One region of the Tardiphaga sp. GW821-FHT12E02 genome, then DNA from elsewhere that is predicted to be linked to it. Evidence: predicted binding sites of a transcription regulator. Region 1 holds the regulator's gene; each other region holds the start of a gene.

Region 1 (9,738 bases):
GCGATCGTCGCTGCGGGCCTCGTGGCCGCGTCGACCTCGGCCTTCGCTGCCGACATCACCGGTGCCGGCGCGACCTTCCCTTTCCCGGTCTACTCGAAGTGGGCCGACGCCTATAAGAAGGAAACCGGCAACGGTCTGAACTACCAGTCGATCGGCTCGGGCGCTGGCATCAAGCAGATCCAGGCCAAGACCGTGACCTTCGGCGCCACCGACGCGCCGCTTAAGGCCGAGCAGCTCGAAAAGGATGGCCTGGTTCAGTGGCCGCAGGTGATGGGCGCGATCGTTCCGGTCGTGAACCTCGAAGGCATCAAGTCGGGCGAACTGGTCCTCTCGGGCGAAGTTCTCGGCGCCATCTATCTCGGCACCGTCAAGACCTGGGACGACGCCGCGATCGCCAAGCTCAATCCGAAGCTGAAGCTGCCGTCGGCTGCCATCACCGTCGTTCGTCGTTCGGACGGTTCGGGCACCACTTTCAACTTCACCGACTATCTCTCCAAGGCTTCGGCTGACTGGAAGTCCAAGGTTGGTACCGGCACCGCTGTCGAGTGGCCGGTTGGCGTTGGCGCCAAGGGCAACGAAGGCGTCGCCGGCAACGTCGGCCAGACCAAGAATTCGATCGGTTACGTCGAATACGCCTATGCCAAGCAGAACAAGCTGACCTATGCCGGCATGATCAACAAGGCTGGCAAGCCTGTGCAGCCGACCGTCGCTGCCTTCCAGGCCGCTGCTGCCAATGCCGATTGGGCCAAGGCTCCGGGTTACTACGTGATCCTGACCGACCAGCCGGGCGACGCTTCGTGGCCGATCACTGCCGCGACCTTCATCCTGATGCACAAGGCCCCGACCGACAAGGCGGCCTCGGCTGAAGCGATCAAGTTCTTCAAGTGGTCGTTCGAAAAGGGCAGCAAGGCTGCCGAAGAACTCGACTACATCCCGATGCCGGACTCGGTCGTCAAGCTGATCGAGAAGACCTGGTCCTCGGACATCAAGAGCTAAGCTTTCGCTCTTGCGCGGAGGAGAGGGGCATCTCTCCTCCGCTTCTTTCTGAACTGATTTCACTTTTCCTTTTCGAGCTTCGCGCCCTGACAGGCCCATTCAGGGTGTCGTGTTTCGGGTATCCAACAACAACACAGGGGACTGGGCGTGGCAGATATGGCCGTACAGAGCTCTTCGATGGACGCCGCTGGACCGTATGACCGCGCCAAAGCGCTCAACGCATTCAAGACCGGTGACCAGGTTTTCTACTGGCTGACACGCATCTCGGCGCTGTCCGTCCTCTTCATTCTCGGCGGCATCATCCTGTCGCTCATCGCTGGTGCATGGCCGGCGCTGAGGGAATTCGGCTTCTCCTTCCTGTTCACGCAGCGTTGGGCGCCGTCGGCTGAACCGCCGGTGCTCGGTGCGCTCGGTCCGATCTATGGCACGCTGATCACCTCGGTGATCGCCATGTCGATCGCCATTCCGGTCGGTATCGGCATCGCGATCTTCCTCACCGAACTGTGCCCGAACTGGCTGCGTCGCCCGATCGGCATGGCGGTCGAACTGCTCGCCGGTATTCCCTCGATCATCTACGGCATGTGGGGCTTCTTCGTGCTCGGCCCGTTCCTGGCCAATCACTTCCAGCCGTTCCTGATCTCGGCCTTTGAAGGCGTGCCCGTGCTCGGCACCATCTTTGCCGGGCCGCCGTCCTATCTGTCGCTGTTCAACGCCTCGCTCATCCTCGCCATCATGGTGCTCCCCTTCATCACGGCGATCTCGGTCGACGTGTTCAAGACGGTGCCTCCGGTGCTCAAGGAAGCGGCCTACGGCGTCGGCTGCACCACCTGGGAAGTCGTCAAGAATGTCGTCATCCCCTACACCCGCGTCGGTGTGATCGGTGGCGTCATGCTGGCTCTCGGCCGTGCGCTCGGCGAGACGATGGCAGTCACCTTCATCATCGGCAACTCGTTCCGCATCACCGGTTCGATCTTCGGTCCAGGCACCACGATCTCCGCGGCCATTGCCTCGGAATTCGCGGAGAGCGACGGCCTGCATCAGTCCGGCCTGATCCTGCTCGGCCTGCTGTTGTTCGTGCTCACCTTCTTCGTGCTGTCGGCCGCGCGTCTGATGCTGCTCCGTCTCGAAAAGAAGGCAGGAAAGTAAGTCATGAGCGTCAATCCGATTTACCTCTCCCGTCGCCGCAACGACACGATCGTCCGCATTCTGTGCCTGGGTGCCGCGATCTTCGGCGTCACCTGGCTGGCGCTGATCCTGTTCACGCTGTTCTACAACGGCCTCGCCGGCCTCAGCGTGCAGATCTTCACCCAGAACACGCCGCCCCCTGGTTCGCAGGAAGGCGGCCTGCTCAATGCCATCGTCGGTTCGATCATCATGACTGTGATCGGCGTCGGCATCGGTGCGCCGCTCGGCCTGCTCGCCGGCACGTACCTCGCGGAATACGGCAAGCACGACAAGCTCACCTCGGTGATCCGTTTCATCAACGACGTGCTGCTATCGGCCCCGTCCATCATCATCGGCCTGTTCGTCTATGGCGCGGTGGTGGTGCCGATGGGGGGCTTCTCGGCTTTCGCCGGCTCGCTGGCGCTCGCCGTGATCGTCATCCCGGTGGTCGTCCGCACCACGGAAGACATGCTCGGCCTGGTTCCGAACCCGCTGCGTGAAGCGGCTTCGGCGCTCGGCCTGCCGCGCTCGCTGGTGATCAAGCGGATCGCCTATCGTGCAGCTCGCGCCGGTCTCATCACCGGCGTGCTGCTGGCGACCGCCCGCGTCGCCGGTGAAACCGCGCCACTGCTGTTCACCGCATTGAGCAACCAGTTCTTCAGCCTGGACCTCGGCAAGACGATGGCCAACCTTCCGGTCACCATCAACAACTTCGTCCAGAGCCCCTACGAATATTGGAAGCAGCTCGCCTGGAGCGGCGCGCTGATCATCACCTTGACCGTCCTTGCCCTGAACATTGGCGCGCGCATTCTCGGCGCCGAGAGGAAAGCAAAATGAGTGATCTCTCCGTGTCCGCCGCCAATCCCAGCGTCTCGATGCCGCCGCCGTCGGTGGTGCAGGGCGATACGCGTCCCAAGGTGACCGTGCGGGACCTGAACTTCTATTACGGCGAACACCACGCCCTGAAGAAGATCAACCTGAACCTCGCCGCCAACCGCGTCACCGCCTTCATCGGTCCGTCGGGCTGCGGCAAGTCCACGCTGCTGCGCATCTTCAACCGCATGTATGACCTCTATCCGGGTCAGCGCGCGGAAGGGCAGGTCATGCTCGAGAACCAGAACATTCTGGATCCGAAGCTCGACCTCAACCTGCTGCGTGCGCGCATCGGCATGGTGTTCCAGAAGCCGACTCCGTTCCCGATGACGATCTATGAAAACATCGCTTTCGGCATCCGCCTCTATGAGAAGATCTCCAAGGCGGAGATGGACGTGCGCGTCGAGAAGGCGCTGCGTGGCGGTGCGCTGTGGAACGAAGTCAAGGACAAGCTCAACGCCTCGGGCCTCAGCCTGTCGGGCGGCCAGCAGCAGCGTCTGTGCATCGCGCGCACGATCGCTGTGCGTCCGGAAGTGATCCTGTTCGACGAGCCCTGCTCGGCGCTCGATCCGATCTCGACCGCCAAGGTCGAAGAGCTGATCGACGAATTGAAGGATCAGTACACGATCGCCATCGTGACCCATAACATGCAGCAGGCGGCCCGTGTCTCCGACACCACCGCCTTCATGTATCTCGGTGAGCTTGTTGAATTCGACCAGACCAACAAGATCTTCACCTCGCCGAGCGACCGCCGCACCCAGGATTACATCACCGGCCGTTTCGGCTGACGCGACATATTCGCGAGAGGATTGACCTATGGCTTTTGAACACACGACCAAGGCCTTCGACGACGATCTTCAGGAACTCACCCGTCTCGTCGCCGAGATGGGGGGCCTGGCCGAACGTCAGATCGCAGAGTCCGTGGATGCGCTGGTCCGCCGCGACGTCGCCCTGGGCGCCCGCGTGGTGGCCACTGACGCCGAAATCGACCAGCTTCAGCGGCTGATCGAGGAACGCGCCGTCCTCACCATCGCCAAGCGCCAGCCGATGGCTGTCGATCTGCGCGAGATCGTCGGCGCGCTGCGCGTCGCCACCGATCTCGAGCGTATCGGCGATCTCTCCAAGAATATCGGCAAGCGCGTCAATGCGCTGGACAGCGACTTCCATCCGCTGAAGCTGATCCGTGGCCTCGAACACATGACCGATCTGGTGAACACCCAGGTCAAGGCCGTGCTCGATGCCTATGCCGCGCACGACCTCCCGGCCGCCATGGCGGTGTGGAAGGGCGACGAGGAAATCGACGCGATCTGCACCTCGCTGTTCCGCGAACTTTTGACCTATATGATGGAAGATCCGCGCAACATCTCGTTCTGTATCCATCTGATGTTCTGCGCCAAGAACATCGAACGGATCGGCGATCATGCCACCAACATCGCCGAGACGGTGTTCTACATGATCGAAGGTCAGCAGATGGTCGACAAGCGCCCGAAGGGTGACATGACCAACTTCGCTACGCCGGTGAGCTGAGGCTCATCGCGACGTCTCTGAACGACAGATAGGAAGCCAGCCATATGAACGCGCGCATTCTGGTAGTGGAAGACGAGGAAGCTCTGACCACGCTGCTGCGCTACAATCTCGACGCCGAAGGTTACGACGTCGAGACGGTTGCCCGCGGCGACGATGCCGACACCCGCTTGAAAGAGCGCGTGCCGGACCTCGTGGTCCTCGACTGGATGTTGCCCGGCCTGTCCGGCATCGAACTGTGCCGTCGCCTGCGGGCGCGGCCGGAAACCAAGGCGCTGCCGATCATCATGCTCACCGCGCGCGGTGAGGAGAGTGAGCGCGTTCGCGGCCTCGCCACCGGCGCCGACGATTACATCGTCAAGCCGTTCTCGGTGCCGGAACTGCTGGCCCGCGTGAAGGGCCTCCTGCGCCGTGCGGCGCCGGAGCGTCTGGCCACGGTGCTGGCTTTCGGTGACATCGAACTCGATCGCGACAAGCGCCGCGTGGTGCGCGCCGCCCGTCCGATCGATCTCGGTCCGACCGAATACCGGCTGCTCGAATTCTTTCTCGAGCATCCCGGTCGCGTGTTCAGCCGCGAGCAGCTGCTCGACAGCGTCTGGGGCCGTGACATCTATATCGACGAGCGCACCGTGGATGTTCACATCGGCCGTCTGCGCAAGCTGCTGAATCCGGCCGGCGAACCCGACCCGATCCGGACCGTGCGTGGCGCGGGCTATGCGCTGGACGATCGCTTCGACAAGGCGGCGGAGTAACGCTCTTTACCTCACGCTCTGCCCTCATCCTGAGGAGCCGCGCAGCGGCGTCTCGAAGGATGGCGACGGAGCTCCGACATCTCATGGTTCGAGACGGCGCTTCGCGCCTCCTCACCATGAGGGGCGGAGGTGGGCGGCTCTAGCTCAATAGCAAAGCAACAAAAAATGCCCGGCTCATCGCCGGGCATTTTCGTTCGTGCTGTTCGCTTACCGCATCGGCTTCGGCGCTGCCCGGCGACGATCGCTCGCAGGCTGGTAGGCGATCCGCGAGTGGTGCGCGCAGTAAGGTGCGCCGGCCACGGCCTTGCCGCCGCAGAAATAGAAATCGGTGCTGGCCGGATCACCCACCGGCCAATGGCAGGTGGCGTCGTTGAGCTCGACCAGCTGCAGGCGCTGGCTGATCGGGATCACGTTATCGACCGAGATCGGATCCGGCTCCATCTCGACCTGATAGTCGTGAGCCAGCGCCGTGTTGCCACGGGCGACCGGGCGCGGCATGCGCACCATCTGCTGGGCCGGACGCGGCTTGCGCGGGCGCGGCGCGGCAGAGGAGGGGCTCTTGGCGCGGCCGGAGAGGCCCAGGCGGTGCACCTTGCCGATAACGGCATTGCGGGTCACGTTACCGAGTTCCGCGGCGATCTGGCTGGCGGAAAGGCCGCCTTCCCAGAGTTTCTTGAGCTGTTCGACGCGATCGTCGGTCCAAGTGATTACCGTCATCGCTAAATCCCTTCGTATGCGCCGGCCGGCCTTGGCCCGCGCTGCGACTTGAAATCGTCAAAAAACCTCGTTGTCAGAATCCCTTAGCGCTCACCGGATGCATGACTGCTTCCGGCCTTACGCCGTACCGATAGTGTACAAGGGTCTACTGCCGCACGAGATGTCGTATCCGACAGGCCAAAAACTACATGATGCCGCGACTCACGCGCAAGAGTCGGCCGAGTCACATCCACATGCTTTCTGTCAACCAAACAGAAAAATCGGCCTTTTGTTCGATCAGGTGTGACATGGACGCCGCTATGCGCGGTTGACACCCTGTGCAGCCCCCATAAGATAATGGTCGCGTGCCGCCCGAGAAGGGCGGCACGTTTCGTTTTGAGGGTCCGCTACCCCATGTCGTACTGGTGTCATCGACCATGCAGACATCGGTAGGGACCGCAGACTGATTGATCGGAACCGTTATGACCAGCAACGCACCATCCTCGCAAATCTCTCAGGCCCATTTGCTGCCTGTCTTCGCGCGCGCGGATGTTGCCTTCGAGCGCGGTGAGGGTTCCTGGCTGATTTCGACCACCGGCGAGCGCTATCTCGATTTCACCAGCGGCGTGGCCGTGAATGCGCTCGGCCATGCGCATCCGCATATGGTCAAAGCGCTGCAGGAGCAGGCCACCAAGCTCTGGCACATGTCGAACCTGTTCAAGAGCCCAGATGGCGAGCGCCTTGCTGCGCGGCTGTGCGAAAACTCGTTCGCGGATTTCGTGTTCTTCGCCAATTCCGGCGCCGAGGCGATGGAATGCGCGCTGAAGGTGACGCGCCATTATCACTTCGCCAAGGGCAACCCCGAGCGCACGCGCATCATCACCTTTGAAGGCGCGTTCCATGGCCGGACCCTCGGCACGCTGGCAGCCACTGGCGCCGCGAAATATCTCGAAGGTTACGGAAAGCCGCTCGATGGTTTCGATCAGGTGCCGCTCGGCGATCTCGATGCGGTGAAGGCCGCGATCGGTCCGGAGACCGCCGGCATCGTTATCGAGCCGCTGCAGGGCGAAGGCGGCGTGCGCGCTGCGTCGAACGCGTTCTTCAAGGCGCTGCGCGAGCTGTGCGACAAGAACGGCATCCTGCTGATCTTCGACGAAGTGCAGACCGGCATGGGCCGCACCGGTACGCTGTTCGCCTATGAGCGTCTCGGCGTGACTCCGGACGTGATGTCGCTGGCCAAGGCACTCGGTGGTGGCTTCCCAATCGGCGCGTGCCTCGTCACCGCTGCGGCGGCCGAAGGCATGGCGCCGGGCTCGCATGGCTCCACCTTTGGCGGCAATCCGCTGGCGGTGGCGGCAGCCAATTCCGTGCTCGACGTGATGCTGGAGCCCGGCTTCTTCGAACAAGTGAAGCAGAAGACGCTGCTGCTGAAACAGAAACTCGCCAGCGTGGTCGATCGCTATCCGACCGTGCTTGCAGAAGTGCGCGGCGAAGGCATGCTGATCGGCCTCAAGGCCGTGGTGCCGGCGGCCGATCTGGTCGGCGCGCTGCGCGATGCCAAGCTGCTGACGGTGGGTGCGGGCGACAATGTCGTGCGCTTCCTGCCGCCGCTGATCGTGACCGAAAGCGACATCGAGGACGCCGTGCAGCGTCTGGAACAGGCCTGCACCGTGCTGGCAAAGGGAGCCGTGTGATGAACACGACTCCGCGGCACTTCCTTGATCTCACGGCGGTCTCCGCCAGTGAGCTGCGCAACATTCTCGATGCGGCTGGCGCCATGAAGGCGAAGCTGAAGAGCCAGAAGGACAGCAGCGCCGATCGCGATCATCCGCTGAAGAATAAAACGCTGGCGATGATCTTTGAAAAGCCTTCGACGCGCACCCGCGTGTCGTTCGAGGTCGGCATGCGTCAGCTCGGCGGCGAAGTCGTCATGCTGACCGGTGCCGAAATGCAGCTCGGCCGCGGTGAGACGATTGCCGATACGGCGCGGGTGCTGTCGCGTTTCGTCGACATCATCATGATCCGCATCCTCAATCATGACTCGCTGATGGAGCTGGCCAACAACGCCACCGTGCCGGTCATCAACGGCCTGACGCGTTTCTCGCATCCGTGCCAGGTCATGGCCGACGTGATGACCTATGAGGAGCATCGCGGCAACATCAAGGGCCGCACCGTGGCCTGGGTCGGCGACGACAACAATGTGCTGATGTCCTGGGCCCATGCGGCCGAGCGCTTCAAGTTCAAGCTGAACATCGCCACGCCGCCGCAGCTGTCGCCGAAGAAGGCGTTCAAGGAGTGGGCGAAGGCGTCGGGTGCCGACATCACCTTCTCGCATGATCCCGATGCCATGACCAAGGGCGTCGATTGCGTGGTCACCGACACCTGGGTGTCGATGGGCGACAAGGAGGGCGAGACGCGCCACAATCTCCTGAAGCCGTATCAGGTCAATGAGCGGCTGATGGGTCTGGCGAACAAGGACGCACTGTTCATGCACTGCCTGCCCGCGCATCGCGGCGAGGAAGTCACGGACGCGGTCATCGATGGCCCGCAATCGGTGGTGTTCGACGAAGCCGAGAACCGTCTGCATGCGCAGAAGGGGATTCTGGCGTGGTGTCTGGCGCGGTGAAGTAAACACGGTACCCGACTGTCGCCGCAACACACTCTCACTGTCATCGCCCGGCTTGACCGGGCGATCCAGTATACGCTGACGTCTATGATGGCACCGCGGTGCCGGTGTCTACTGGATCCCCCGCTTTCGCGGGGGATGACAGTTTGAACGCGGTTCTTAAGCCGCCACCTTCTTCGGCGCAAAACGTCCGTAGAACGTCTCGCCCTTCGCAGCCATTTCCTCGAGCAGTTTCGGCGGCGTAAACCGCGAGCCGTATTTGGCTTCCAGCTTGTGGCAGAGCTCGACGAACTTCTTCGTGCCCATGAAGTCGATATAGCTCAGCGTGCCGCCGGTGAACGGCGCGAAGCCGAAGCCGAGGATGGAGCCGACATCCGCTTCACGCGGATCGACGATCACATTGTCCTCGACCGTGCGCGCGGCTTCCACCGCCTGCACCACCAGGAAACGCTGCTTCAACTCCTCGATGTCGAGCGTGTCGGGATCGACCGGCTTCGGCAGCAGGGGCGCAATGCCCTTCCACAAGGCCTTCGAGCCCTTGCCCTTCGGCGGATACTCGTAAAAACCCTTGCCGTTCTTGCGGCCAAAGCGCTCCTGCTTCTCCACCATCTCGACGATCAGCTTCTTCTGCGCCTGGTCGACCGCTTGCGAGCCGAGATCGGCCTCGGTGGCCTTCATGATCTTCAGCACTAGGTCGAGCGCGATCTCGTCCGACAGCGACAGCGGGCCGACCGGCATGCCGGCCATTTTTGCGGTGTTCTCGATCATCGCCGGTGGCACGCCTTCGAGCAGCATTTCGAGCCCTTCGGCGGTGAAACGCAGCACGCAGCGATTAGCGAAGAAGCCGCGGCTATCATTGACGACGATGGGCGTCTTGCCGATGACGCGGATGTAATCGAGCGCCGTGGCGAGCGCGACATCGCCGGTGTTCTTGCCGACGATGGTCTCCACCAGCATCATCTTCTCGACCGGCGAGAAGAAGTGGATGCCGATGAATTTCGATTGGTCCTCGAATTCCTCAGCCAGCGAGTTGATCGGCAGCGTCGAGGTATTGGAGGCGATGATGGCGCCTTCCTTCAGCAGCGGCTGCACCTTCTTGTAGATCTC
Region 2 (9,738 bases), 5.1 Mb from region 1:
CAGGAAATCGAGGCCATCCCCATGCAGCCGCACGACGTGGCGCTCGATTTCGTGCTAACCGAGACGCGTATGATCGATTTTCGGAGCATCTGAGTTGCGTATTCTCTTCATCGGTGACGTGGTCGGAAAGACCGGCCGCGTGATCATCCTCGACAAGCTTCCCGGCCTGATCCGCGATTGGAAGCTCGATCTCGTCGTTATCAATGGCGAGAACGCTGCCGGCGGTTTCGGCATCACCGAGTCCATCTACAATGACCTGATCGATGCCGGCGCCGATGCGGTGACGCTCGGCAACCACGCCTGGAATCAGAAGGAAGCGCTGGTCTTCATCGAGCGCGCGCCGCGCCTGATCCGTCCGCTGAATTTTCCGCGCCACACGCCTGGCCGCGGTGCCGCGTTGATCGACGCCAAGAACGGCGCCCGTGCGCTGGTCATCAATGCCATGGGCCGTGTCTTCATGGAGCCTCTGAACGATCCGTTCGCCGGCATCGCGAAAGAAATCGAAGCGTGTCCGCTGGTGGACGCTGCGGATGCCATCGTTGTCGATTTCCATTGCGAGGCGACCAGCGAGAAGCAGGGCATGGGCCATTTCCTGGACAGCCGAGTCAGCCTCGTGGTCGGCACGCATACGCATATCCCGACGGCCGATCACCAGATTCTGCCCGGCGGCACCGCCTACATGACCGATGCCGGCATGACCGGTGATTATGACTCCGTGATCGGCATGCAGAAGGAAGAGCCGGTCCGCCGCTTCGTCACCGGCATCCCGAGCGGTCGCTTCGAGCCAGCCTTCGGCCCCGCGACGCTGTCGGGCGTCGCGGTGGAGACGGACGACAAGACCGGGCTGGCGACGCGGATCGCACCGGTGCGGATCGGCGGACGTCTGTCGCAGACGGTGCCGGATTTCTGGTGAGGCGACTGCGTCCGCAATCCGCTGTGTCCTCATCCTGAGGAGCCGCGCAAAGCGCGGCGTCTCGAAGGATGGTGGCGTGCGCCGAGCCTCGCCATCTCATGGTTCGAGACGCGCGCCAAGCGGCGCGCTCCTCACCATGAGGGCCTGATCAATACTTCTCCGGCACATACATTTCCGGCGGCACGGGCTTGCGGAAGTAGTCCGGATTGCGCACGCGCGGCGGCAGGATGACTTCGTCCTGCGGCACCTCGCCATACGGGATCTGCTCGAGCAGATGCGCGATGCAGTTCAGGCGGGCCTTCTTCTTGTCGACAGCCTGCACCACATGCCACGGCGCTTCCGGGATATGGGTGTGTTCGAGCATCGCTTCCTTGGCCTTGGTATAGGCCTCCCAGCGCGCACGCGACTGCACGTCCATGGGCGACAGCTTCCACTGCTTGAGCGGATCGGCAATGCGCATGGAGAAGCGCAGGTGCTGCGCCTCGTCGGTGATGGAGAACCAGTATTTGATCAGGATGATGCCCGAGCGCACCAGCATGCGTTCGAATTCCGGCACGGTGCGATAAAACTCTTCCACCTCGGCTTCGGTGCAAAAGCCCATCACGCGCTCGACGCCGGCGCGGTTGTACCAGGAGCGGTCGAACAGCACCATTTCGCCGCCGGCCGGCAGATGCGAGACATAGCGCTGGAAGTACCATTGCGTGCGCTCGCGCTCGTTTGGTGCCGGCAGTGCGGCGACACGGCAGACGCGCGGATTGAGCCGCTGGGTGATGCGCTTGATGACGCCGCCCTTGCCGGCGCTGTCGCGGCCCTCGAAGATCACCACGACTTTCAGTTTCTCATGCTGCACCCAGCTCTGCAGCTTCACCAGCTCGCCCTGCAGGCGGAACAGCTCCTTGAAATAGGTGCGGCGATCGACGGAACTGCCGGCGTTCTGGCCCGCGAGTTCGTCGGCCATCTGGTCGAGGCGATCCTCGTCGAGTTCGAGCTCCATTTCCTCGTCATAGCTGTCGAGCATCTCCTCACGCACGCGGTCATGCATCGCTTTTGCATTGTCGGGGGAGAGTTCGTTCATGGTCGCCTCGGGAAATCGGAATGGGTGATCAATGTCAGTTCGTGGGTTGAACCAATATCGAATGTCATTGGTATGACATCGGTTCCGGGAGCGCGGTGTTAAGTCGCCCCCGCTCGGTCCCTCATGGTGAGGAGGCGCGCAGCGCCGTCTCGAACCATGAGATGGCTGGGCTCGGAGCTTTCCGCCATCCTTCGAGACGCGGCCTGCGGCCGCTCCTCAGGATGAGGGGGGAGAGTGTGAGGCGGCCCTACAAATCAGAGCTTATATGCCGTCCGGAACCCACCCCAGTGCCGGCCCTGTACGCGCACGGGCACGTCGATCTCGCGCATCATCACGGTCTGGCCGTTGCCCATGTCACGGGCATAGCTCTGGATCAGATAAGCGCGCGTATTTCGCCCGGCGGCGAGGCCGGCCGGATCGTTGAAGATGCGGCGGTTGCGGCTGTTGGCCGTGTTCCAGGCGACATCGCCGGGGCGCTGCGGCTTCGCATAGATGCCGTTATGCACGGGCAGATAGCCATTGCGATCGATCATGGCGCAGAACGCCATGCGCGAATCCGTCGCCAAAAACGCATCCTGGAATTCCGGCAGCGCGCGGTCGGCCCAGGGCAGAATCTTCGTGCGATATTGCACGGGATTGCTGCCGGCGATTTCCTCATAGGTCTCGTCGAACATGTCATCGAGCGTGATCGCGCCTGACGCGATCCCCTCGGCAAAGATCTTGTTCAGCGCAGCGCCTGCATCAAGCGCGCGGGTCACCAGTTCGGTGTTCTCGTCATGGATCGCCCACAGCCGATCTTCGATGCGGCTGACGACATGCGCATCCGGCGCGATGAAACGCGCCTGCGCTCCGGACTTGTCATGAGCGTCGATCCGCAGCCGGCAGGCGCCGATATCGCCAAGCTCGGCGGACAGCACCTCATGCAGCGGCAGCCGCGTGGCATCAGGTCCACCGATCAGCACGCCGTCCATTGCGATCTCATAGACCGGCGCGCTCACGCGGCCGCCGCGTGTCTCCAGCGTGATCTGCAGGTGGCAGGGCAGGCGCTCGCGCCTGCGCTGCGCGTCGCTATCGGCATCCTGCTTCAGCAGCACCGCGCAGCGCGATTTCAGCTTTGACGCAAACAGCGTCACGGCGGCGCCGGCCTGCGCGACGTCCTCGCCATGCGCCGCCGCTTCCTTCGCCGCCGCATCGATCTCATGGGCGCTGTCGCCCACGGCGACGATGAATTGCGAGGCCGAGGCCGCATTGCTCGACATCTCGCTGGTGGTGGCATTCTGCTCGGCCACCGCGCCATTCACATGCGAGAACACCGGGCGGATCGCCTCGATCGCCGTGGAGATGCGATGCACGGCTTCGACCGAACTCGCCGCATCGCGTTGCAGGGCGTCGATCTTGCGCTTGATCTCCTCGGTCGCGCCCTGGGTCTGCACCGCCAGCGCCTTCACCTCGGTGGCGACAACCGCAAAGCCGCGGCCTGCGCTGCCAGCGCGCGCGGCCTCGATGGTCGCATTCAGCGCCAGCATCGTGGTCTGCCGGGCGATCTGCGCAATGAGCTCCAGCACCTGGCCGATGGCGGCGGAGGATTCCCGCAGCCGGTCCACATTCACGCTCGCGTCATGGGCGGCGGCGCCGGCCTCGTCGGCGAGCTTGCTGGCATCGCGCACCTGCGCGCCGATGGCCTGCGCCGAATGGGTGAACTTGTCGGCGGCATGGGCGAAGGTGGTCGCGGTCGCCTGCGCGCCGCTGCTGCGCTGGGTCAGCGCATCGGTGCGGTCGCGGATGGCGGTCAGGGTCGCGGCGGTCGATTCTGCGCCGCCGGCCACCGAGCCTGCCGCTTTTTCCAGCTGCCGCACGAGGCCGCCGAGTTCGAGCTCCAGCAACTCCAGGATGTCGCGGGCGGGGTCGGGTTCGGGGATGGCGGGAGGCGTGGGAAGGGCAATGTTTTCAGGCTGGATTGCCAGTTCGGCCATCTCGGCCGGCCGTCTGCGAAACAGTCGAATCGCCATGGCCTGTCTCGGCCTCCCCTGATTTTTGCAATTTATGCGAGTAGCCTTGCACCGATCCGTGAAACGATCGTTAAGTGGCAGGCGGGGGAGGCCGGTGATCGTCCTTAATCGGCTGCGACATTTTGATTTTGTGCCGCCTCGGGACTATAACCCCGCGCCACACCCCACAGACCATCACTTCACGTCGGACGATCGAGAGAGACCGTATGGCCGGACATTCCCAATTCAAGAACATCATGCACCGCAAGGGCCGTCAGGATGCCCAGAAGTCCAAGTTGTTCTCAAAGCTGGCGCGCGAAATCACCGTGGCGGCCAAGCTGGGAACGCCCGATCCGGCCATGAATGCGCGGCTGCGCTCCGCCGTGATCGCGGCGCGTCAGGAAAACATGCCGCGCGACAATATCGAACGCGCCATCAAGAAGGCGATCGGCACCGAGGGCGAGAACTATGACGAGATGCGTTACGAGGGCTACGGCCCCGGCGGCGTCGCCGTCATCGTCCAGGCGCTGACCGACAACCGCAACCGCGCGGCGTCGGACATTCGCTCTTACTTCACCAAGTCCGGCGGCAATATGGGGGAAACCGGTTCGGTGTCCTTCATGTTCGACCATGTCGGCGTGATCGAATACGACGCCGCCAAGGCCTCGGCCGACGACATGCTGGAAGCCGCCATCGAGGCCGGCGCCGATGACGTGGTGTCGGGCGAGGACGGCCACGAAGTCTATTCGTCGCAGGATAGTTTCCACGAAGTGACCAAGGCGCTGGAAGCCAAATATGGCGAAGCGCGTAAGGCCGCGCTGATCTGGAAGCCGCAGAACACGATCGCGGTGGATGACGAGACCGGCGAAAAGCTGATGAAGCTGGTGGATCTGTTGAACGATCACGATGACGTCCAGCATGTCTATGCGAATTTCGAGATCTCGGAAGCGCTGATGGCGAAGCTGGGCGGGTAAGGCTCGAGCGCGCAGACCCCTGTAGGATGGGTAGAGCGTAGGCGCTTAGCGCCGGAGCGAAACCCATCGGCGGAGTTTGCCGCAACGACGGAATGATGGGTTTTCGCGGAGTTTATCATCGGGCGCGCTTCGCGCGACCCGTTGGCTCGACCCATCCTACTGTACCGAGTTTTGTTCTTATTTTGTTCTTGACAAAATTCCCATCGTTGCCATACTTTCTCCCGTCTCGTTTGTGAGGGGCGCTTTCATGAGGCGTCTTTAAGCGGAACGTGGATGCGGCGCCTGCGGGCCGGGGGAGGACGTATCCCCCAGCACTCGGGTGGTCGGGGGTCACCGTCCGGGCCCACTACGGGGCCCTGCCGCTAGTGCGGCTGGACGTGGTGCGGGCGAAGGCGGAGAAATCCGTCGGATGGCTCTCTTATGGAGAGCGCCCAGTACCCGGAAGAACGGTCCTTCGATCAGTAAGAACGTCGCGGTGGCGCGCCGTAAGGCGTTGCGCGGCTCCGGTTTGCTGGCGATCCAGCAGACAGGAGCAGCGTCAAGTCCACTCAAGTGCGCCTTGCGGCGTGCCACCTCCCCTCATGTTTGGAGGGGAAAACTTCTCATACCTCGGACGCTTCATGCGCCGCGAGAATGCGACGCTGCGGCCGTAGGATGGGTTGAGCGCAGGCGCGGAGCGCCGGAGCGAAAACCCATCGGCCGAGCCTGCGGCAATCGACGGAATGATGGGTTTTCGCGGAGTTTATCATCGGGCGCGCTTCGCGCGACCCGTTGGCTCAACCCATCCTACGGCACTGCATCCATAGGTGCTCTCTTCCGCCACAATGTTTCCAGTAAAATTCGACCTGTTCGCTGAACGGTTGCGCTAAACCTTGCTGTCATAAGCGCTGTCTCGACTGAAGAGGACAGCAATGGTTGACAGAACAAAACTACCCGGGCGGAACGTCGTCGATCTGCGCTCCTACCAGGCAGCGCGCCGCGGCAAGGCTCAGCCAATGACGGCACGCAATTGCCGCCATTGCGGTGCGGCGCTGCTGGATGGCGAATCCGACGATGATTGCTCGAGCGCCGGCATTGAAGCCGCCGCGCCGATGCTGCGGAAGTTTTACGCGGACTGACGGTCCCGTTCTTCCCTCAAGAGGAGCGCCAGAAAGGCGCCTGCCTCACTCCTTGTGCTTAAAAATCCCCTGTTACAACAAACTCCGCCCTCATCCTGAGGAGCGCGCAATTGCGCGCGTCTCGAAGGATGGTCGCGAACTCCGGAGCCCTGTCAGCTCATGGTTCGAGACGGCGCTTGCGCGCCTTCTCACCATGAGGGACGGAGCGAGCAACTACACGTGCTGCCCGCCATTGATGTGGATCTCGGCGCCGTTCACGTAGGAGCTCGTCTCCGTGCACAGCACATAGATGATCTTGGCGACTTCGTCCGGCGTGCCCAGGCGATGCATCGGGATCTGGTGGTCGACGATCGCCTGCGTGCCCGGCGACAGGATCGATGTATCGATCTCGCCCGGCGCGATCGCATTGACGCGCACGCCGAGCGGACCGAAATCGGACGCCATCTCGCGGGTCAGCGAAGCCAATGCGGCCTTCGATGTCGCGTAAGCCGCGCCCGCAAAGGGATGCACGCGCGAACCGGCGATCGAGGTCACGTTCACCACCGAGCCTTTCGCGGCCTTGAGCTGTTCGATCAATCCGCGCGCCATCATGATCGGCGCGAAGAAGTTGACGTTGAACACATGGGTCCAGGTGGCGACGTCGGTGCCGATCGAGCCCAGGCGCGAACCGCCTTCGCCCTTCGGCGAGATCGCGGCATTGTTCACCAGCGCATGCAGCGCGCCGCCATTGAGGCGCTCCTTGATGTCGTCGATGGCACGCGCGGTGTCGTCATGGTCGGAGAGATCGACCTGGATGTGATCTTCCGGGCCCGCATCCCACGGGCAGACTTCCGGGAATGGATGCCGCGAACAGGTCAGCACGCGCCAGCCGGCGCTGGAAAAGCGCATCACGGTGGCATGGCCGATGCCGCGGCTGGCACCTGTCAGCAGCATGGTGCGCTTGGGCGCGTTGGAGCCGGGATGGGTCGCGGCTTTGGGCCTCGCGGCCGGATCAGCGTTCACGGATACATCCTCACTTTGCTCCAGGCGGAGCCGGCTGCCTCGCGGCGGAATTCGATACGGTCATGCAGGCGATACGGGCGATCGTGCCAGAATTCGATCCGCTGCGGCGTGATGCGCCATCCGCTCCAGCCTGGCGGACGCGGCACATTGCCGATCAGGTGCTTTGCGCCTTCCTTGGCGATGGCCTGCTCGAAGGCAAAGCGGCTCTCCAGTGGCTGCGACTGCTTGCTTGCCCAGGCGCCGATCTGCGCCTGCTTGGGGCGGCTGGCAAAATACTCGTCGGCCTCTTCAGGCGTCACCGGCGTCACCAGGCCGCGGATGCGGACCTGCCGGCGCAGCGATTTCCAGTGAAACAGCAGGGCGGCCTTGGGATTGCCGGCCAGTTCCTGGCCCTTCTGGCTGGCGATGTGGCTGTAGAAGACCCAGCCATCGGCATCGAAGCCTTTCATGAGCACCATTCGCACATCGGGAAGCCCGTCGGCATCGACAGTGGCCAGCGCCATCGCGTTCGGATCGTTGGGCTCGGACCCCTTGGCCTCGTTAAACCATTCGGAAAACAGCGCAAACGGCTCCTCGGCCGCCGTAAAATCACCTGACGTTAACGGAGTTGCGTCTTTGATGGCGGAGGTCGTGTCGGTCATGTCCGGAGTTCCGTATTGCGTTGGCCTATCCGCGAGTGCGTGCGGCAATCCTCATATAGGCAGGTCCTATATAGGACACGGGACCGCATTGGCCTATCGGGTCTGTGCCCGCTCAGGGCTGCGTTGACAGCTATTCTCATCGGCACCGGTCTCGGCGGCTGCAGCATCATGCGCAGCGATGACGGCCCGTTCGCCAAAATGGAAGGTGGCGACGTCACCGGCTCGATCACGCCCGGTTCTGTTTTCCCAATGGCGCAGCCGGCGAGTTACGACCCGACCGAAGCCGATCTGGCGCTGGCGCGGAACGCCGCGAGCGATGTCCTGACCAAAGGCAGTCGCGACTCCAGCCAGCCCTGGGAAAATCCTGCAACCGGTGCGCGCGGCTCGGTGACGCCGCTCTCCAGCACCTATGTGGCCGAAGGCAAGACCTGCCGTGATTTCCTGGCCTCGTACGTCAACGGCACCACCGAAAGCTGGATGCAAGGTGCGGCGTGTAAAGGCGAGCGTGGCCGCTGGGATGTTCGCACCCTGGTGCCTTGGAAGCGCAGCTAGGATTTGGAAGCGCAGCTGAGTTTTGCAGAGCTGCTTGCGGTCCCGTTGCAAAAATGACACGAACACACCAGATGAAAAGGCAAGCAGGCGGAGCCTGCACGCCATTCACGCGGGCAATCGCCCGCCATTTGCATAATTGAGGAGAGACGACGGATGCGCGACCCCTATGAGGTCTTGGGGGTGCAGCGGGGCGCCAGTGCTGCGGCGATCAAGAGCGCCTTTCGCAAGCTCGCCAAGAAGCATCATCCCGACGCCAACAAAGACGATCCGAAAGCCGCCGAGCGGTTTTCGGAAGTGAACTCGGCCAACGAAATTCTCGGCGACGAGGAGAAGCGCAAGGCGTTCGACCGCGGCGAGATCGATGCCGAGGGCAAGCAGCGCTTCCAGGGCTTTCCCGGCGGTGGCCGCGGCGGTGCGCGTGGTGCCGGCTTCGAGCACGCCTTCCGCGGCGGCCAGCAGGGCTTCGGCGGCGCCGGCGCCGGTGGAGCAGGTTTCGAGGATATCCTGAACAGCATGTTCGGCGGCGCCGGTCCGCGCGGCGCGCGCGCGGGCGCGCAGTCGTTCGAATTCGACGGCGGTGGATTCGGTGGTGGCAGCGCCTATGGCGGCGGCATTCCGGATCTCGACATCAATGTCGCCATGACCGTCACCTTGGAGGAGTCCGTCAAGGGCACCGAGAAGCGCGTGCGGCTGTCGACGGGCAAGGAGCTGAACGTCAAGGTCCCGGCCGGCGTCACCAATGGTCAGCAGATCCGCCTGCGCGGCCAGGGCGAAACCGCGCCCGGCCATCGTCCCGGCGACCTGATGATCACGGTCACCATCGCGCCGCATGCGGTGTTCAAGATCGACGGCAGCGATTTGCGCGTGGATTTGCCGATCACGCTCTATGAAGCCGTGCTCGGCGCCAAGGTGCGTGCACCGACATTGACGGGGGCGGTCGAACTATCGATCCCGAAGAACACGTCGAGCGGTCGCGTGTTTCGCCTGAAGGGCAAGGGCCTGCCGAAAGCCGACGGCGCCGGCGACCTGTATTTCACCACCCGCATCATGCTCCCCGACGGCAACGACGCCGAACTGGAAGCCCTGATGGAGAAGTGGCAGAGCGGACATCCGTATAACCCGCGGAGTGATATGTAACACTCCGCAGCCGTAGGATGGGTAGAGCGAAGGCGCGTCAGCGCCGGAGCGAAACCCATCACCGCGCGCTGATGGGTTGAGCGCAGCGATACCCATCAGCGCGCGCTCGGAGTTCGTGGTGATGGGTATCGCTCCGCTCGACCCATCCTACGGCCTACGATCCTGTCTTCTCCGTCTGATCATAAATCGCCCGCGCGACCGTATTCAGCCGCTCCTTGTCGGACGTGCCTGACACCACATAGCCGACGCCCTTGTCGGCCCAGAACATGGCGCCGTCCTTGTCCTGCGCGGCATAGCGCATCGAGGTGGTGTCGGTCTTGGCGCGCGACGTATAGAGC
Region 3 (9,738 bases), 980 kb from region 1:
CGCCGCGCCTTCCGGCTTCTCGGCCACGGCATCGGTCTGAGCCTTGCGCCAGGCCTTGAGGCGGGTCGCGAGGGCATCGTCATGCAAAGCAAGCACGGAGGCTGCGAGCAGCGCTGCATTGATCGCGCCGGGCTTTCCGATGGCCAGCGTTCCGACTGGAATACCGCCGGGCATCTGCACGATCGAATAAAGGGAATCGACGCCCGACAGCGCCTTGGATTCAACGGGCACGCCGAATACCGGCAGCTCCGTCAGCGCGGCGGCCATGCCCGGCAGATGCGCCGCACCACCGGCGCCGGCGATGATGATCTGGAATCCGGCCGCTTTGGCGCCTTTCGCGAAAGCCACCAGCCGGTCGGGCGTGCGATGCGCCGAAACGATGCGGGTATCATGGGCAATGCCCAGCGCCGTCAGGGTTTCGGCGGCGTGGCGCATGGTTTCCCAGTCGGACTGGCTTCCCATGATAATGGCGACGGGCGCGGGCATTCCGTGATTTCTTTCGCGAATCCAGAAGGATAGCTGGAAATACCAAAATTCGCCCCCTGCCGGGCAGGGAGCGTCGAACGAATAATCGCGTCAATGATGACGGGACAGCCTTGTAACAAATCCGATGCAAAAGAAAACCCGACGGACGGGCACTGCTCGACTGCATTTGGCGCAGTTTGGCGAGATTTCAGCGCTAATCGGTGCGGCAGCACAGCGGCAGACTTGCGGCGATTATGCGGCAGCGTTTTTCAGGCCGGGTGGCGCACGTGACTCGTTGTCTCAGGCAATGATGTCGGGGGTAATCTGATCCGAGATCACCGAGATGCGATCGCGCAATTGCAGCTTGCGCTTTTTCAGCCGCTGCAACTGTAACAGATCGGGTGCGGGCGATCGCTGCAAGGCATCGATGGCGGCGTCGAGGTCGCGGTGTTCTTGCTGCAATCGGGCCAATTCGGCAGGGAGTTCGCGATCTTCGTCGTCGTTCATGATCTTCGCTGAATCTTCGCTGACCTGGCCCGCCACCGAACGGGCGGGAATCCTCAACACAACTATCGCCGGTGGGCGCGCACCACGCAAGCCGGACGGTTCCGACATTTTTGCACTGCATTCGTTACGATTCGTTTTTCACGATGTGCGGAGCGCGGCGGTACAATTTTCAAGACCCATCGACAGATGTCCACTGTCATGTAGACTTCATCGTCCAACCGAATCCGAAATGTGGTTTCTCAACCTACCGAGGAGTTTCGAATGGCACTTCAGGCGCATCTGGTCGAACTGGAACGCAAGCACAAGGTTCTCGAAACCGAACTCCACGATGCCTTGCTGCATCTCTCCACGGATGATCTTCGCATCGTGGAACTCAAGCGCCGGAAACTGATGGTCAAGGACGAGATCGAACGCCTTCGACAGACCCGCGCAACACTCCACTGACATTCCCCAAACCACGCCTGACATGATGCCTCATTCCATGGCGTTGTCAGGTCTGCGTGTCCGCATCGCGCAATCATGATGCGATACGCCTCCGCCTTGCGACGAAGCCATCTGAGAGTATGGTTGGACCAGATTGCTTCGGACGCAGGCGCGGATCTTCAAGCGCATCATGACTGCGCTCAGACCCCCGCCACCTCCGCCACATAATCCGCGATCGCCAGCGACGACGTCAGCCCCGGTGACTCGATGCCGAACAGGTTGATCAGGCCGGGCACGCCATGCAGCTGCGGGCCCTGGATCATGAAGTCCTGTGTTGCGACGGCCGGCGGCACGATCTTCGGTCGCATGCCGGAATAGCTGGGCATCAAGGCGCCATCCGGCAGCGAGGGCCAGTAGCGGCGGATGGCGGGATAGAACTTCTCCCCGCGCGCAGGATCGACTTCGTAGTCGATGTGATCGACCCATTCCACATCGGGGCCGAAACGCGCCTGGCCGGCGAGATCGAGCGTGAGATGCACGCCGAGGCCGCCGGGCTCGGGCACGGGATAGATCAGGCGCGAGAAAGGTGCCTTTGCATTACAGCTAAAATAACAACCTTTGGCGAGATAGGCCGGCGGGATCAGATCCAGCGGCATGCCTTCGAGCAGGCGTGCGATCATCGTCGCTGACAAGCCGGCGGAGTTGATCAGCATGTCGCAGCCGAGCACCATCGGCGCATCGCCGCCGACTTCCACTTCGAACCCGTCTGCCGTCACGCGGCCGCGCTCGAAGGGCGCGAGGAAGGCGAAGGCGGCGCCGGCAGCTTCGGCCTCGCCGCGTAGCGACAGCATATAAGAATGGCTGTCGATGATCCCTGTGGAAGGCGACAGCAGGGCGCCTTCGCAGGCCAGCGCCGGCTCCAGCGCGCGCGCTTCATCGCCCGACAGCACCTGCATGTCGGCAACGCCATTGGCTTCAGCATGGGCCTTGATCGAGGCGAGCTTGGCCATTTCCTCCGGCCGGGTCGCGACGATCAGCTTGCCGCAATTGCTGTGCGGGATGCCGCGGCTGCGGCAGTAATCATAGAGCTTGTGCTTGCCCTCGACGCAGAGCTTCGCCATCAGGCTGCCGGCGGCATAATAGATGCCGGCATGGATCACTTCGCTGTTGCGCGAGGAGGTGACGGTGCCGATGGCATCGGCGGCTTCGAGCACGATGACTTCGCGGCCAGCTTCGGCCAGTCGGCGGGCGATGGCGAGGCCTACGACGCCAGCGCCGACGACGACGCATTCAACCCTGTCCATTCGCTCCAGCCCCGTGTTGTCCTGCGATCCCGCATTTTAGCAAATTATTAAGCATCGCAGCTATTTACCCATCAATTCGGCAATTTGGTCAGGCTGCATTCAGACGCATTTACCTGATCCCAATACCTGGAATTGAAGACTTGCACTCTGCGAATACGCGGGTGCGCAATGACTGGCAAGATCGAGCAAGTGACGAAGAGGGCGATCGGGTGCGTCAGCGCCGCCGCTTGGCTCTTCGCCACGCCTGGCCGGGCGATCGCCGAAGACGTCACCGCCGTCACGCAGAGCGCCGATCCCTATTTCATCTGGCATGTCGTCATCGGCGGACTGGTCGTCGGTGCCTTCACCACGGCGATCGTGTTCTGGGTCGCATCGGCCTTGCGCAGCGTCCAGCGCCAGCAGCAGCAACGCAATGAATTCGTCGGCTCCGCGCTCAATCATCTCGGCCAGGGCATCGTCATGCTCGATGCGCAGAAGCGCGTCGTCTTCTGCAATGATCGTTACCTCGAGATCTACAGGCTTGCGCGAGCCGATATCACCCGCGGGATGACCGGGCCCGGTCTCCGTGAGTTGCGCCGCCAGCGCGGCTCGGCCGACGTGAATGAGGATATCCATTTCGACAAGGCGTTGTCGTCGGGAGGCTATGTCGCTGAGCTGCCCGGTGAGCAATTCGTCCATGTGAAGTTCAATCGCCTGCCCAATGGCGGCTGGATCGGCATTCACGAGGACTGCACGCAGCAGCGCCTGATGCAGGATGAACTGGCGAGCACCAAGCAGTTCCAGCAGACCGTGCTGGATAATATCCCGGTTTCGCTGATGGTGCAGGAAGTGGCCACCGGCCGCTATCTGTTCGCCAATCGCAATTCCGAGGTGATCCTCGGCCGCCGTCGCGAAGATGCGATCGGCAAGACCGTGCCCGATATGCTGCGGCCGGAAGAGGCCAGGATCATCGTGGCGCGCGATCAGGCCGCTATCAATAGCCGGACGCCCATTGCCGAAGAACACCCGATTTCGACACGCGACGGGCTGCGCCTGTTCCTCACCCGCCGTGTCACCGTGATGGATGAAGACGGTGAGCCGCAATATCTCATCAAGACCCATGAAGACGTCACCGACCGCCGCCAGACCGAGGCGCGGATGGCGCATATGGCCTATCACGATGGCCTCACCGATCTGCCGAACCGCGCGGCCTTCCTGCAGGCGCTGACGCAGATGATTGATGCCTGCACCGAGGCTTCGGAAGAATTTGCGGTGCTGTCGATCGATCTCGACGGCCTCAAGGAGATCAACGACGTCTTCGGTCACGCCATTGGCGACAGGTTGCTGAAGGACGTGTCGCGCCGGATCGAGGCTGCGGTCGGCGGCGGCGTCGTCGCCCGTCTCGGCGGCGACGAATTCGGCGTCATCATCGACGGCGCGCAGCCGAAGGTGGGACAGGCACTGGCTGAGCGCATTGCGGCCTCACTGGCCGAGCCGTTCCCGATCGACGGCAAATCCGTGCGTATCGCGGTCACCACGGGTCTCTCGCTGTTTCCGCGCGATGGCGGCGATGCGGCGGCGTTGCTGGCCAATTCCGGGGCGGCCTTGTTCCGTGCCAAATCGCGCTCGCGTGGATCGATCAGCGTGTTCGAGCCGGAAATGGATCGCCAGTTGCGCGACCGTCGCGTGCTGCATCAGGATCTGTCGACGGCCATCCGCAATGGCGAATTGTCGCTGCATTACCAGCCGCAGGCGCGTGCCAGCGAGAATGTGCTGGATGCCGACATCACCGGCTTCGAGGCGCTGGCACGCTGGATCCATCCGACCCGCGGCTTCGTCTCGCCGGCCGATTTCATTCCGCTGGCGGAAGAAAGCGGCCTGATCGTCGAGATGGGCGAATGGATCTTGCGCCAGGCGTGTCGCGAGGCGGCGTCATGGACGGTGCCGCTGCAGGTCGCCGTCAATCTCTCGCCCGCGCAATTCATGCGCGGCGACGTGGTGGGTGTCGTGCATGCGATCCTGCTGGAGACGGGCCTCGCGCCCGGCCGGCTGGAGCTGGAAATCACCGAAGGCGTGCTGATCGAGGATTTTGACCGCGGTCTCGCCTTGCTGCGCCGGCTGAAGGCGCTCGGTGTGCGCATCTCCATGGACGATTTCGGCTCCGGCTATTCGTCGCTGACCTACTTGCAGGCCTTCCCGTTCGACAAGATCAAGATCGACCGCGCTTTCGTCATGCATCTCGGCCGCAATCCGCAATCGGCCGCCATCGTCAAGGCGGTGATCAATCTCGGCCATGGTCTCGATGTGTCCATCGTCGCCGAGGGCGTCGAGACGCAGGAGCAGCTGACGTTCCTCGCCAATGAGGGTTGCGACGGCGTGCAGGGCTATTTCATCGGTCGCCCCGCGCCGATTGCCCAATATGCCTCGCTGGTGGGCAAAGCGACGGGTGTGCGCAGGGCTGGATAAGTTGTAGGATGGGTTGAGCGTAGCGATACCCATCACCACCAGCGCCCGGCCGTGATGGGTATCGCTGCGCTCAACCCATCCTACGATCGCGCAATGACGGTGAGTGTTGAGCCCGCCCGGTTCCGCCGCTAGTTTGCGGGCATGACGAATCCTGCCGCCACCATCGATCTCGCGACCGAGGACAATCTCGCCGTCGCCTATCCCACGCCGCTGCTCCGGATCGACGCCGTGTCGAAGCGCTTTGGTGCGCATGCGGCCGTCCATGAGCTCTCGCTCGATATCAAGGAAGGGGAGTTCTTCGCGCTTCTCGGACCATCGGGCTGCGGCAAGACCACGCTGCTGCGCATGCTGGCGGGTTTCGAGACGCCGGACAGCGGCCGCATCGCGCTGAATGGCGAGGACATCGCTGCGGTGCCGCCGCATCAGCGGCCGGTCAATATGATGTTCCAGAACTATGCACTGTTTCCGCATCTCAGCGTGCGCGACAATATCGGCTTCGGGCTGAAAAATGCGGGCCTGACGCGCCCCGGCATCGATGCGCGGGCGGCGCAGATGATCTCGCTGGTCAAGCTGAACGGGCTGGAGAAGCGCAAGCCGCACCAGCTCTCTGGTGGGCAGAAGCAGCGCGTGGCACTGGCGCGCGCATTGGCGCGGCATCCAAAACTGCTGCTGCTCGACGAGCCGCTGGCGGCCCTCGACAAGAAGCTGCGTGAAGAGACGCAGGTCGAGCTGATGCGGCTGCAGCGTCAGCTCGGGCTCACTTTCGTGATCGTGACCCATGATCAGGACGAGGCGATGTCCATGGCGGACCGCATCGGCGTGATGAAGGACGGCGGCCTGCAGCAGGTGGCGACGCCGCGGCAACTTTATGAAGCGCCGGCGTCGCGCTGGGTGGCGGAATTCGTCGGCGACATCAATCTCGTCGAAGGCGATATCCGCGTGCGCGATGGCCATCGGCTGACCGTCGAAGGCCGCGGCACCGGCACGCTGTTTGCGACGCTGCCCAAGGAGCCGATCGATAGTCTCGCGATTTGTGTCGCGATCCGGCCTGAGAAGATCCGACTGTCACGACGTGGGCTGGCGGCGGGACTCAATCACTCCGGGGGCATGAACAGCCTCGAGGGCATGGTCGATGAGGTCGGCTATCTCGGCGGACGCTCGATCTACAAATTGAAGCTCGATCACGGCGCGACCCTGCGCGTGGCTCTGGCGAATACGGCACGGCTCGATGTCGATGCCTATGGGATCGGCGAGCGCGTCACCGCCTGGTTCACGCCGGACGATTGCGTGGTGCTGCCGCGATGAACGCAAAGCGCCTGTTCACTGCACCGGCACGGCGGATGGCGATCCCGCCTTATGTCTGGATGGTGCTGTTCTTCCTGCTGCCCTTCGCCTTCGTGGTGAAGATAAGCCTGTCGCAGACCACATTGGCGCAGCCGCCTTATCTGCCGGTGTTCGGATTGGCCGATGGCTTTGCGGGATTGAAGGATGCGTTTGGCGCGCTGTCTTTCGATAATTTCCGCTCGCTGCTGGCGGACCAGCTTTACATCTCGTCCTATCTCCGCAGCATCATCGTTGCGCTCACCTCGACCTTGCTGTTGCTCATCATCGGCTATCCCATCGCCTATGCGATGGCGCGGCTGCCGGCGCGCTGGCAGGGCATCGCCATGATGCTGGTGATCGTGCCGTTCTGGACCTCGTTCCTGATCCGCATCTATGCCTGGATCAACATCCTGCAGCATGACGGGCTGCTCAACCAGATCCTGATGGCGCTGCATATCGTCAGCGCGCCTGTGGTGTGGCTCTCCACCGATACCGCCATGTATCTCGGCATCGTCTATTCCTATCTGCCCTTCATGATCCTGCCGCTCTACGCCACGCTGGCGAAAGCCGATCCGTCGCTGCTGGAAGCCGCCGCCGATCTTGGCGTATCGCGCTTCGATGCGTTCTGGGTGGTGACGGTGCCGCTGTCCTGGCGCGGCATCTTTGCCGGTGCGCTGCTGTGCTTCATTCCGATCACCGGCGAATTCGTGATCCCGGACCTTTTGGCCGGCTCGGACTCGATGATGATCGGGCAGACGCTGTGGCTGGAATTCTTCACCAACAAGGACTGGCCGCTGGCCTCGGCACTGGCCGTCGTGCTGCTCGCGGTGCTGCTGGTGCCGCTCGTGGTCTATGACCAGGTGCAGCGCCGCCAGCTGGAGCGCCGCTGATGACATCGCATCCGCTGCGCCTGTCGCGCTTCAATCTCGTCTCGCTCGTGCTCGGCTTTGCGTTCCTGTATCTGCCGATCGTCATTCTCGTCATCTATTCGTTCAATGCCTCGCGGCTGGTGACGGTGTGGGGCGGCTGGTCGACGCGCTGGTACACCGAATTCTTCAACGACCGCGCGATGCTGGATGCCGCTTGGATGAGCATCCGCGTCGGCGTTGCCTCGGCGACCTTGGCGACTGTGCTCGGCACGCTGGCGGCCGTGGCGCTGAGCCGCGGCGGCGGCTTTCGCGGGCGTGCTGCCATGTCCGGCATGCTCTATGCGCCGCTGGTGATGCCCGAGGTGATCACCGGCCTGTCGCTGCTGCTGCTGTTCGTCGCCATCGACGCCGGCCGCGGGTTCTGGACGGTGACCATTGCGCATACGACGCTGACTATGTGCTTCGTCACGGTGGTGGTGCAGTCGCGTCTGGCCGCGCTGGATCGCAGCCTGGAGGAAGCTGCGATGGATCTCGGCCGCGATCCGTTTCGCGCGTTCGTCTCGGTGACGCTACCGCTGATCTGGCCAGCGATCGCCGCTGGCTGGATGCTGGCTTTCACCCTGTCGCTGGATGATCTGGTGATCGCGAGTTTCACGACAGGTCCGGGCTCGGCGACCTTGCCGATCAGGATCTATTCGGAGGTGCGCCTGGGCGTGAAGCCGGAGATCAATGCGATCTGCACGCTGATCGTGGGGTTCATCACGGTGCTGATCGTCGCGGCCTCGCTGGCGACGAAACTCTCAAGCAGCAAAGGCGGCAGCGCGGCGCCGCTGTAAAACGCCGTCATTGCGAGCGCAGCGAAGCAATCCAGAAAGCCAAGGGCTGGATTGCTTCGTCGCTGCGCTCCTCGCAATGACGACGGAGGCTAATTCGCCTTCTCAGGCTCCGCTGGCGCTGCGGCTGCGGGAGCCGCCGGCGCCTCGTCCTTCTTCTCCGCATCCGGCTGCAGCGCCTTCGGTGCTGTCGTGAAGCGCTCGATCACCGAACGTACGGCGTCCTTGGTCTTGCGGTCCTTCACGGCATCCAGCAGCGGGGCGGCGCCAGGCGAGCGGCGGATCAGGCTCTCCGGGTCCGGAAAGATCAGCGGATCGTCCCACGGGCCCTGGATGACAAAAGGCAGGTCAAAGCCGCCGGTGCCGTTGGCGGCGGCTTTCAGACTGGCGGTGCCCTTCATGTCGTATTCGCGGGCCGGGACCGAGGCGGTGCCGGTGAGGGTCAGTTTCGAGGCGGGGCCGTCGATGCGGATGTCCTGCGCCGTGGCGATGCCGTCCTGGAATTTCAGTTGCATCACCAAATTGGAGAACGGCGTCGAGCCGGAGCGGAAATTGCCGGCGCCGGAGAGCGGACGGCGCTCCAGACGCTTCAGCAACTGCTCCACATTGAAGCCGGTGATGGCGCCGTCCTGGCCGATCAAGGTGGCGGAGCCGTCAAGGGACTGCGCGAGGCCGAAGGGTGAGGAGCCGGAGGCTTCCAGCATCATGTTCATGGTGCCGCGGCCGGTCAGGCGGGTGACGCCGAACAGGTCGCTGGCGCAGGCGAGCAGATCGACATCGCTGAATTGCACCTGCGCCTTGATGTCGGCGATGGTGTCCGAGCGCGCAATATTGAAGGAGCCGCGGGCGATGCCGCCATAGATCTGCGCTTCGCCCACCGACAGCGCCAGCGTGCCGCCGCGCAGATTGGCGCCGAGTGCCGTGCGGCCGAGCACCGACGATCCGACGGTGACTTTGGCGGCCGACAGGCGCATGTCGAGATCGACGGAGGAGAGGGCATCGAGATCGAACAGCTGGCGGCTCCAGTCGCGCTGGCCGGAGGCGAGCAGGCGGACGGTGGAGACATAAGGTGTGAAGTCGATCGCGCCGGCAGCCAGCGTTGCCTGCAGGGTCTGGCGGCCCGAATTGCTATAGGTCATGACGCCTTCGGCGGTGTTGCCGTCGAGCTCGACATTGACATTGGTCAGCGCAATGGACGGGCCGACCAGGCTGGCGCGCGCTTTGAGGGCAAACCGGCCGAAACCGCCGGAGCCGGGTGGCGCCTGGCCGACCCAGCGCAGCGCATTGCGCAGCGACAGGCTGTCGGCGGTGAGCGTGCCTTCCATCACCAGGCTGGCCTTGTTGGCGATATTGCCGTCGAAAGCGAGCTTGATGGGCGCGCTGGCGAAACGCGCTTTCAGGCCGGAGCGTTCGCCGGCCAGCGCCGCGAGGAAATCGCTGACGCTGAGGCTGGCATCGACGCGCTCGCCGCGCCAGTCGAACTGGCCGGTGGCGGCGAAGGACCGCGAGATCGAGGGCCAGGCCAGCGCGAGGTCGATATCGTTCAGGCGTTCGTGATTATGCGGGTCG

What was found. The regulator PhoB, encoded in region 1, activates phosphate uptake and scavenging genes when phosphate is short. The targets are predictions, from matches to a motif close to TGTCATNNANCTGTCAT.
Region 2: the regulator PhoB is predicted to act here: its motif matches at 2,050-2,066, upstream of ppk2 (polyphosphate kinase 2).
Region 3: the regulator PhoB is predicted to act here: its motif matches at 1,167-1,183, upstream of AC1RQ5_RS06660 (YdcH family protein).

Annotation. Positions count from the first base shown of each region.
Region 1 covers NZ_JBXAQK010000001.1:423,555-433,292, reverse strand. Annotated here, with positions in the region: gene pstS (phosphate ABC transporter substrate-binding protein PstS) at 1-996, shown strand, start outside; gene pstC (phosphate ABC transporter permease subunit PstC) at 1,144-2,142, shown strand; gene pstA (phosphate ABC transporter permease PstA) at 2,146-2,997, shown strand; gene pstB (phosphate ABC transporter ATP-binding protein PstB) at 2,994-3,821, shown strand; gene phoU (phosphate signaling complex protein PhoU) at 3,850-4,560, shown strand; gene phoB (phosphate regulon transcriptional regulator PhoB) at 4,605-5,309, shown strand; gene AC1RQ5_RS02010 (GcrA family cell cycle regulator) at 5,517-6,026, opposite strand; gene AC1RQ5_RS02005 (aspartate aminotransferase family protein) at 6,488-7,699, shown strand; gene argF (ornithine carbamoyltransferase) at 7,699-8,631, shown strand; gene AC1RQ5_RS01995 (3-hydroxyacyl-CoA dehydrogenase NAD-binding domain-containing protein) at 8,791-9,738, opposite strand, start outside.
Region 2 covers NZ_JBXAQK010000001.1:5,517,398-5,527,135, reverse strand. Annotated here, with positions in the region: gene AC1RQ5_RS25945 (5-formyltetrahydrofolate cyclo-ligase) at 1-93, shown strand, start outside; gene AC1RQ5_RS25940 (TIGR00282 family metallophosphoesterase) at 95-913, shown strand; gene ppk2 (polyphosphate kinase 2) at 1,062-1,988, opposite strand; gene AC1RQ5_RS25930 (methyl-accepting chemotaxis protein) at 2,243-3,997, opposite strand; gene AC1RQ5_RS25925 (YebC/PmpR family DNA-binding transcriptional regulator) at 4,204-4,950, shown strand; gene AC1RQ5_RS25920 (hypothetical protein) at 5,862-6,068, shown strand; gene AC1RQ5_RS25915 (SDR family NAD(P)-dependent oxidoreductase) at 6,282-7,001, opposite strand; gene pdxH (pyridoxamine 5'-phosphate oxidase) at 7,067-7,711, opposite strand; gene AC1RQ5_RS25905 (RT0821/Lpp0805 family surface protein) at 7,835-8,263, shown strand; gene AC1RQ5_RS25900 (DnaJ C-terminal domain-containing protein) at 8,417-9,400, shown strand; gene AC1RQ5_RS25895 (anti-sigma factor family protein) at 9,555-9,738, opposite strand, start outside.
Region 3 covers NZ_JBXAQK010000001.1:1,406,655-1,416,392, forward strand. Annotated here, with positions in the region: gene purE (5-(carboxyamino)imidazole ribonucleotide mutase) at 1-486, opposite strand, end outside; gene AC1RQ5_RS06655 (YdcH family protein) at 766-972, opposite strand; gene AC1RQ5_RS06660 (YdcH family protein) at 1,234-1,416, shown strand; gene AC1RQ5_RS06665 (NAD(P)/FAD-dependent oxidoreductase) at 1,596-2,699, opposite strand; gene AC1RQ5_RS06670 (putative bifunctional diguanylate cyclase/phosphodiesterase) at 2,868-5,144, shown strand; gene AC1RQ5_RS06675 (ABC transporter ATP-binding protein) at 5,286-6,449, shown strand; gene AC1RQ5_RS06680 (ABC transporter permease) at 6,446-7,357, shown strand; gene AC1RQ5_RS06685 (ABC transporter permease) at 7,357-8,172, shown strand; gene AC1RQ5_RS06690 (AsmA family protein) at 8,262-9,738, opposite strand, start outside.